DNA from 3 places in the Acetivibrio cellulolyticus CD2 genome. Region 1 is predicted to be linked to each of the others. Evidence: riboswitches for the same ligand, from Rfam matches in the RefSeq annotation. Region 1 holds a riboswitch; each other region holds the start of a gene.
The links. Region 1 has a riboswitch for thiamine pyrophosphate ahead of thiS (sulfur carrier protein ThiS). Riboswitches for the same ligand answer to the same signal wherever they lie in the genome.
Positions count from the first base shown of each region.

Region 2: linked by a shared signal. The riboswitch ahead of ACECE_RS0205360 (thiamine-binding protein) and the one ahead of thiS (sulfur carrier protein ThiS) in region 1 are both predicted to bind thiamine pyrophosphate.
Region 3: linked by a shared signal. The riboswitch ahead of thiM (hydroxyethylthiazole kinase) and the one ahead of thiS (sulfur carrier protein ThiS) in region 1 are both predicted to bind thiamine pyrophosphate.

Region 1 covers NZ_JH556659.1:1,098,166-1,101,387, reverse strand. Annotated here, with positions in the region: gene ACECE_RS0224830 (SIR2 family protein) at 1-752, shown strand, start outside; gene yihA (ribosome biogenesis GTP-binding protein YihA/YsxC) at 923-1,504, shown strand; TPP riboswitch at 1,575-1,676, shown strand; gene thiS (sulfur carrier protein ThiS) at 1,741-1,941, shown strand; gene ACECE_RS0224815 (thiazole synthase) at 1,946-2,713, shown strand; gene thiH (2-iminoacetate synthase ThiH) at 2,761-3,222, shown strand, end outside.
Region 2 covers NZ_JH556653.1:688,231-691,452, forward strand. Annotated here, with positions in the region: gene ACECE_RS0205355 (extracellular solute-binding protein) at 1-1,168, opposite strand, end outside; TPP riboswitch at 1,466-1,573, shown strand; gene ACECE_RS0205360 (thiamine-binding protein) at 1,633-1,920, shown strand; gene ACECE_RS0205365 (ABC transporter permease) at 1,895-2,656, shown strand; gene ACECE_RS0205370 (ABC transporter substrate-binding protein) at 2,653-3,222, shown strand, end outside.
Region 3 covers NZ_JH556659.1:323,347-326,568, reverse strand. Annotated here, with positions in the region: gene thiD (bifunctional hydroxymethylpyrimidine kinase/phosphomethylpyrimidine kinase) at 1-416, opposite strand, end outside; gene thiE (thiamine phosphate synthase) at 434-1,102, opposite strand; gene thiM (hydroxyethylthiazole kinase) at 1,089-1,913, opposite strand; TPP riboswitch at 2,106-2,212, opposite strand; gene ACECE_RS0221440 (hypothetical protein) at 2,277-2,891, opposite strand; gene ACECE_RS0221435 (hypothetical protein) at 3,137-3,222, shown strand, end outside.

The DNA.
Region 1 (3,222 bases):
TTTATAGGCTGTTTACAATTTTGAAGGAGAAATATAGTTATTCTGAAGACGTTAAGAATTTAATTTGCAAGTTGATAGCAAATTATAGTAAAGTAGATTTTATAGTTCTTAACTGGGACACTGTATTGGAAAACTATATAAAACTTATAAATCCGGTTATTGCTATAGATTACTGTAATGGTGGTAAAAGCTGGAGAAAGGAGATTGGTGACACAACAGAACCTCTGAAGATAATTAAAATTCATGGTTCAAGCAATTGGCTGTATTGTGATAACTGTAGAGTGTTAATTAATGATAACTATGATGATATTCCACTGATAAAGAAAGCGGGTTTTAAAACAATGGATTTTGAGTTGTTTGATGAATTTAGGGCAATCAGGCCTCAAACCAAAGACAGTGAGAATTGTTTTATTTGCGGAGATAAAATATCATCGCACATTGCTACTTTCAGCTTCAGAAAATCTTTTAGGGAGAGCTCTTTCCCAGAATTATGGAATCAGGCAGAGGATGCATTGACTGGTGCGGAGAAATGGATTTTTGTAGGGTATTCACTGCCACAGGCGGATTATGAGTTTAAACACCTTATGAAAATATCAGAACTCAAATTAAGCCATAGGAAAGAAAGAAAACCTGAGATGGCTGTTGTCTTACTAAACAGTACAACCACTGTTGCAACATATAAGAGTTTTTTTGGAGACAGAATAAGCACGATATACAACGGTGGAATAGAGGAATATCTCAAATATAATTAGAAATAGACTTAATATTTTCATACTTTATTGCTATAATATGACGTAAGGAATCGCTTATATATTATTTTCGATTTTTTTAAATAAGCTATTTGGAGCAATAGAGTTTAAGAAAAATATAGCGGAAGGTATTGGTCATAAATACTAGAAAAATATGTTAAGGAGTTATTAAATTGAACATCAATAATGCAAGATTTGAAAAAGGGGCTGTAAAGCCTGAGCAGTATCCTGACAATGATATACCGGAGGTAACTTTTGTTGGCAGGTCTAATGTGGGAAAGTCATCATTGATAAACGCTCTTCTAAATAGAAAGAGTTTGGCAAGGATTGCTTCTAAACCCGGCAAGACAAGGGAAATCAATTTCTATAATATTGATGATGTCTTGTATTTTGTTGATTTGCCAGGGTATGGTTATGCCAAGGTTTCAAAAGACATTAAGTCTGCATGGGGAGAGTCAATAGAGACTTATTTGAATGAGAGCAAGAAGCTTAAACTTGTTGTTATGCTTGTAGATATAAGACATTCACCTTCTGAGGATGATCAAATGATGTCTAAATGGCTGACAAGTTCATCACTGCCGTTTATAGTTGTAGCAACTAAGAAGGACAAGATACCACGGTCGAAGGTAAAAGAAAGACTTTCAGATATTTCAAACACTTTGGAACTTGGCAGTGGTAATATGTTGATTCCGTTTTCTTCGGAGACTAAGGATGGCCGGGAAGAAATAATGAATTACATTGCTTCTCTTGTCTGATTAAAAAATTTGGAAACTTTTATATTTACATATTTCTTTTGGTAATATATAATGTCGTCAAATGAAATTGAATATTTGCTGGGGGTGCCGTTAGGCTGAGAAAGAGCATTGCTCTTAACCCTTTGAACCTGATGCGGTTAGTGCCGCCGTAGGGAAGCTTGTGTAGATTTACAATGAATTATAACGCTTGCCTATATGTGCAAGCGTTTTTTAGTGCTTGAATGGGGGTGAGATTGTTGAAAATTACATTAAACGGCAAGAATACAGAACTTGAAAAAGTAATGACTATGTTTGAACTGCTTGAATTTAAAGGTATAGAGCCTGAAAGAGTTATAATTGAATACAATTTTGATATTTTAATTAAAGATGACTGGAAAACCACTGTATTGAAAGAAGCTGATAATGTTGAAGTGCTAAGATTTGTTGGGGGAGGTTGATAAAATGGAAGATAAGTTGCTTATTGGTGGAAAGGAGCTATGCAGCAGGCTGTTTATCGGTACGGGCAAATTTCCATCAAACCGGATTATTCCACAGGTTGTTAAAAGCTCGGGCGCTCAGGTTGTTACAGTTGCTTTAAGAAGAATAGATTTTGACTCTGAAGAAGAGAACATGATAAATCACATACCGAAGGATTGTATTCTGATGCCAAATACATCAGGTGCCAGAGATGCAGATGAAGCTGTAAGGATAGCAAGACTTGCCCGTGCAATGGGATGTGGAAATTGGATAAAGATTGAAGTGGTATCAGACAATAAATATCTTTTGCCGGATAACTTTGAAACTATCAAGGCAACAGAGATGCTGGCAAATGAAGGGTTTGTAGTACTTTCATACATGAGTCCGGATCTTATGGCAGCTAAATTGCTTAAGAAAGCAGGAGCATCAGCTGTTATGCCATTGGGAGCTCCGATTGGAACCAATAAAGGACTCAAGACAAGGGAACTGGTGAAAATTTTGATTGATGAAATAGACTTGCCGATCATTGTTGATGCAGGTTTAGGCAAGCCATCCGAAGCAGCTGAAGCAATGGAATTAGGTGCTGCAGCAGTGCTTGTCAATACTGCTATTGCTACGGCCGGTGATCCTGTTAAGATGGGAGAGGCTTTTGGACATGCGGTTTTGGCAGGAAGAAAAGCATTTCTTTCAGGTGCAGGTGCTGTTAAGGATTTCGCAGAAGCATCTTCACCACTGACAGGATTTCTTGCATAAGGAATGAGCAAAGTATTTCCATCCAGCATTTGAAAAGAGGTGTATTAATGAGTTTTTACGAAAATTATGTGGAGTATAAGAATTTCAATTTTGAAGATTTTTTTAGCAACCTTACTGATGATTATATTATAAGTATTATTAACAAGGAGAGAATAAGCGACCTGGAATTCCTTGCTCTTTTGTCGGATAAGGCAGGAAGACATCTTGAGGATATGGCCCAAAAGTCAAAGAGGCTTACATTACAGCATTTTGGAAAGGTAATTTTCCTTTATACCCCCATTTATGTGGCAAACTACTGCGTTAACCAGTGTGTATACTGCGGGTTTAACATATCAAACGACATTCTAAGGAAGAAGCTCACATTAGATGAGGTTGAAAAAGAGGCGAAAATTATATCCGAAACTGGTTTAAGACATATTCTGCTTTTGACAGGGGAGTCTAGAATTCATAGTTCCGTTGAGTACATTAAGGAATGTATAATTGTTCTCAAAAAGTACTTCAGGTCCATA
Region 2 (3,222 bases), on a different contig from region 1:
ACAGTGTAAATGATGTTGCATTTGCTGCATAATCAGCTAATTTTTTAGTTATTGGATTTACTTTACTATCATCATAATCCTTTTTCCAAACTGCAAGACCTGCTCCGTCAAGATATGAATATTTCGAAATACTTCTAGTGAGTTCAAATGCAGCCTTACCTGCAAGATCAGGATTCTTAGTTGATGCACTTACCATAATAGTATCAACTGCACCGCCCATAAAGTCTGTTGCTTTTGCCTTACCACCTGCCAGAGGAAATGGAATTACATCGTAATCCGCAGGGTTTTCAGTGTCTGTTTGAATGGAACCTGCCATCCAGCTACCTGTTGTATACATTGCAACCTTACCGCTGTAGAACAATGCACTTGCTTCATCGTTTGATAATCCGGTTGCGCCTTTATGAAAAGCCCCCATTTCAACGAGTTGTTTGAATTTCTTGGCAGACGCCAGAAAGTCTGGATCATCGTAACTCTGCCCTTCTTTTTTAAGCGCTGCCTTTACCTTTTCTGGGCCTGCACATTTTAATGTCAAAGCATCGTGGGTCATAGCCAGCACCCAAATATCCTTTGCACTGATACCGATGGGGGTAATACCTTTTTGTATAAGCTTATCACAAACTTGTACCAGTTCATCGAATGTGGTCGGCGCTTTAAGCCCATTTTCATCAAAGATTTTTTTATTGTAGAATAGCGCTGAAATAGGGGTTGTGTATGTAGATCCGTAAATTTTTCCGTTATATGTTGCATATGTTAATGCCGCTTCTGACAACTGTTCCTTATATTCACCTGTATAATATTTGTCAATAGCCAGTACTTTTCCGGATTCTACAAATGGTTTGGAAAATCCACCGCCCCATGTATAGAAAAGGTCAGGAAGGTTATTTGCAGACACAGCTGTTTTAATTTTTGTCTTGTAAGCTTCGTTTTCAAATGTTTCATGAACAATTTTCACTCCAGGATTTGCTGCCTCGAAGTCTTTTATAGCCTTAGTAAACGCCTTACTAAATGCATCACTTTCTGTTGCAATGCTCCAGAGTGTCAGTGTTGTTTCAGTTTTTGGCGGATTATTATCTGACGTTGATGTTTCCTTTTTGCTTGATGCACACCCACTCATAAGAGATGCAATCATTACAACAGACAATACTGTGCTTAACAGCCTTTTTACCATTGTTTGTCTCCCCCTTATACATTATTTGTGATTTAATTATATTAAATATCGCACAACAGAAGAACGGACTATTTTTACTTGTAATGTGTAAAATTTTTACTTTATTAGTGTTGTATTTATAAATCGTCAAAATAGTATAGGATTAAACTTTCTGTCCTTCATGAAATATCTACACTTATCATCTCTTACATACTTGTATTTCAATTACTGATATGCTATTATTAATGCAATTAAGGAATGGCTGAAATATTACTTCGAATTTTTCAGGTATCCTATTATTTCAAACATTCTAAATATATTAATGCATAGGGGTGCTGGTTCTGCCGGCTGAGAGTAAGGGTTTTTCCCTTCAACCCATAACCTGATCTGGGTAATGCCAGCGTAGGGAATGAGTATATAATGTATTACCGCCTATGTTGGGCGGTTTTTGTTGTTTTTAAGGATTATGAAAGGATGATTAAGTTATGGCAATTGTTAATGTGTCACTGCAAGTTATTCCAAATGTGCCTGAAAGTCAGATTTATCCTGTTGTGGATAAAGTCATTGATATGATAGCTAAAAGCGGTGTCAAGTATGAAGTTGGACCAATGGAAACCACAATGGAGGGTGAACTCGACCTCCTTATGGAAATTGTCAAGAAAGCACAAGGAATATGTGTGTCTGAAGGCGCAAGCAGAGTTTGTTCTGTAGTTAAAATTGATTACAAAGAGGAAGGCGTGACCATGGATGAAAAGATTTCGAAATACAGATAATCCTTTTTATCCATCAATAGCCTTTATTGTTTTCATTGTAATATGGGAAATAGTAACAAAAGCAAATAACATAAAAGAATACATACTCCCATCTCCTTCAGCTATCCTGAATGAGTTTACAAAATCCGGCGATCTATTGCTTTATCATTCATTGACGACAATAACAGAAACCGTCTTAGGCTTTATATTGGGTATAATACTGGCGGTTTTACTTTCAGTGATCATGAGCAGCCTGAAGATTTTCCGTAATATTTTTTACCCTTTTATGGTTCTTTCCCAAACAGTACCTATTATTGCAATTGCTCCAATCATTACAATATGGTTTGGAATAGGGATTGTATCAAAATTAATTATTTGTGTTCTGGTAGTATTTTTTCCGGTAACACTTAATTTAACCGAAGGGCTGAACTCATATGACAAAGATCTGGAGGATTTGCTTAAATGTATGAACGCTAGCAAACTCCAGATATTCACAAAATTAAAACTTCCCTCAGCACTGGTTTACTTCTTTTCAGGACTTAAAATCGCAGCTGCCTACGCTGTTATGGGAGCTGTAATGTCTGAGTGGACAGGTGCTGAAAGCGGACTTGGTATTTTTCTTACCCGTTCCATGAAATCTTTCAATACAGCTGCAATGTTCGCAGACATTGTACTTATTTCAGCTTTTAGCATTTTATTATTTATATTTATAAGCATACTAGAGAAAAAAACTATTAAATGGAATTTGAAAGGATGAATATTGTGAAAAAAAACATACTTATATTACTTTGCTTGACATTTATTTTTACTATTACTGCTTCCGGCTGCAGTACAAACAAAAGAATTGAAGCCCCAAGTGAAACTTTTCCGGCATCTAAAGGCAGTTCTGAACTTCAGAAGGTTAGCTTTGTACTTGATTGGACCCCAAATACAAATCATACAGGAATTTATGTTTCCAAAGTAAAAGGCTTTTTTGCAGATGAAGGTTTGGATGTCTCTATAATTCAGCCTGGCGAATCTTCTGCCGATCAGCTTGTAGCTGCCAACACTGCACAATTCGGAATAAGCTACCAGGAAGGTGTTACCTTTGCCCGAGCTGCAGGTATACCTTTAGTATCACTTGCTGCTGTAATACAGCATAACACATCGGGATTTGGTTCCCTGAAAAGCAAAGGAATCGTATCTCCAAAGGATTTCGAAGGTAAAAAATATGGTGGCTGGGGTTCTGAAGTTGAAGCTGCAATGGTAAAACAAGTTGTCAAAGCTGCAGGCGGAAATCCTGAAAAGGTTGAAATCCTTACAACTGGTACATCAGATTTCCTT
Region 3 (3,222 bases), 770 kb from region 1:
ATATTAGGTGTGATAACTGTACCGAGAGGAAGCAGTTTTGTAATCAGTGTCTCCATCGCTTCGTCACAGAGAAGGCGGCTGCCGCTTGTAGCAACCATAACGGGGTCAACAACAATGTTTTCTGCATTATACTCAATCAGCTTGTTTGCAATAACTTCAATAATCCGGCTGTTTGAAACCATTCCTATTTTAACTGCATCAGGACGAATGTCTGAAAATATGCAGTCAATCTGCTGAGCAACAAATTCAGGAGTTGCCTCCAAAACTCCGTAGACGCCTGTTGTATTTTGTGCGGTCAACGCAGTGATTGCACTCATCGCATACATCCTATGCACTGTAATTGTTTTTATATCTGCCTGAATACCAGCTCCGCCGCTACAGTCAGAGCCAGCAATGGTTAATACTTTCTTTATCATCATTCGAATCTCCTTATTTATTTTTCCTTAGCCGTGCTTTTATTTTCGTATTTCACCATTTTCTCTGAAAGCCTTAGAAGTTCTTCCGCTGCTCCCCTGATATCCGGTTGTGCAAAAACAGCAGAAATAACCGCAACCCCGTCAATACCTGTTCCCGAAAGCTCCAAAATATTATGTGCACCAATTCCACCGATTGCAACCACCGGTATATTTACACAATTGCAAATTGCTTTCAGTGTTTCCTGAGAAACCGCATCTGCATCAGATTTTGTTGAGGTAGAAAACACCGCCCCAACACCGATGTAATCTGCTCCATGCTGTTCAGCAAGAATTGCCTGCTCCACAGTCTGTGCAGAAACTCCGATAATTTTGCCTTCCCCCAGCATTTCACGCACATTCCTAGCTTCCATATCGCTTTGTCCTATATGTACGCCGTCAGCATTACATGCAATTGCCACATTTACATTGTCATTGATGACAAACGGAATGTGATAGCGTTCACATAGCACTTTGATTTCTTTGGCTTCAGCCAAAAAGGAATCGTAATCCAACTCCTTTTCTCGTAGTTGAATAAAGGTTGCACCACCTTTTAATGCTTTTTCTACCTGTTCAGCAAGAGTATGCTCACCAAGCCATGCACGGTCTGTCACTACATACAAAAGCATTGCTTGTTTACTTAATTTCATATTTAGCACCTCGCATCAAAGTTTCACCATCAAGGCTGTAAACCGCATCAATCAAATAATTTCTGTATGTAGAATTTCCACCGCCGATTTTTTCCAACCTTTCAAAAGCCAATTCACCACAAAGTCCCATTGCACATACTGCTGCAGCAGTTGCTTCGAGTACTCTGCCTGGATTGGCAACCAAATATGCTCCTGTCATTGCTGTCAGCATGCAGCCACTTCCAGTAATTTGTGCCAGCATCGAATTACCGTTTCGGATAATGTAAGCATTTTTTTCATCTGCTACAATATCAATTGCACCTGTAATTGCTATCACTGCACCTGTCTTTTTTGAAAATGCCTTTGCAAAAGCAACTGCACCTTCAAGAGTCTCGTCTGTTACAGTATCTGCAACATCAGCATCAACACCCCTTGTTGTTCCTTTTCCCTGTGAAAGCGCTTTAATTTCTGAAATATTCCCGCGGATCGCAGTGAATTTCACCTCGTCCAGCAGCTTTTGCGCTGTCTCAGTGCGAAGATTTGATGCTCCTGCTCCTACAGGATCAAGAATGACAGGATGCCCCAGCGCATTTGACCGCTTTCCAGCCAAAAACATAGACGGAATGGTGTTCTTATTAAGTGTTCCGATGTTTAAGTCCAGGCCGCCGCAAATAGAAGTAATCTCTTCAACTTCACCCGTATCGTCCGACATAATTGGAGAACCGCCACAGGCAATCAAAATGTTGGCACAGTCGTTCACTGTAACATAATTGGTTATACAATGCACAAGCGGATGTGTCTTCTTAATATTTTCAAGCATTTCATTAAACATGCTTTTCCCCTCCAGTTAGTTTTATTTATTCACAATAATACAAAGTACAGCAGCAATAATCATAATAGATACCGCTGCGCCAAACCATATCACTCCATGATCAAATACTTAATCTCTTTCAAAAATTCCATCCCCTTTACTTCATGAACAGGAAAACAAAAAGCAGGAAACACCATTAGGCATTTCCCGCAAATACGCAATTGTACTACTTCCTACGTTGGCATTACCCAAATCAGGTGTAAGGGTCGAAGTTGCTAACTTCCTCTCAGCCTGCTACACAAGCTCCCCTGTCCATTTTTTATTATGTTGATGTATTTTAGCACAAGTTAACACAAGTTGTCAAATGTATTAGAGTAGAACTCCTCATTTTAACGTGACTCCAGGATCGCTTTCGTATGCCGAGCCTATAATGCATAATTGATTCAGTATCTCTGAATACACCTCAAAAAGAGCTTTTAGCAAATCTATATCCTTTATAACCCCTGGAACCAAAAAATACAATTCATCAACTCCATCTGGAAAACCAGCTCCAAACCAGCCTTCATCATCCTTTACTTCAAGATGGAATCTTGGTTGAATTTCAATAAGACTCCTTATCTGTGTATTTAAAAACAAATCTTTTAACTTTTGTTCGTCATTTCCTTTTATAACAAACTCTCTGTCAAACTCTTCAAATCCCACTTCAACATCCTGCATCCCCAGGAACGCCCCAATTTCACTAAACGCCCCACTTCTGTATATTTTGAATCTGAATCCGTCCTTATTTACATAGGGCGCCCTAATCCTGGTATATGTTACACTGGATTTACCAGTTGATACTGTATATGTATCCATAGTTACAATCCATTCCTTTACATGTGCAACTACTTTATCCCCTGAAAAAAAGCCTCCCTCAATATATTCACTGCCCATTTGCTCCGATAGCACCTGCCAAATTTCCTTTCTGCTTGGTCCAAATATTTCACGAAGAAGTCCCATTCAAAATCCCCCATTCTCTAATCGTTCATTTTTGTTTATATATACACATTATACTATAATCAACTAATGAATTATCTTAATTATTTTATTATACTTCTAAATAAGGTATATCAATATGAAACCCCTGTTACGTAGCAATGCTCAATAGTAAAATTAATAATATAACCTTGAAAAAACAAGGTTTTACAATTAGTGTCTTTTTGGTATAATTGTATAAAGATTGATAAAAGGTTGGAGGGGTCAAAGTGAATTATATTAGCACTGTGATAATTGTTGTAGTTGTTTCTGTTTTGATGAAGTACTTATTAGCAAGTTCTAAAAAACAGCCAAT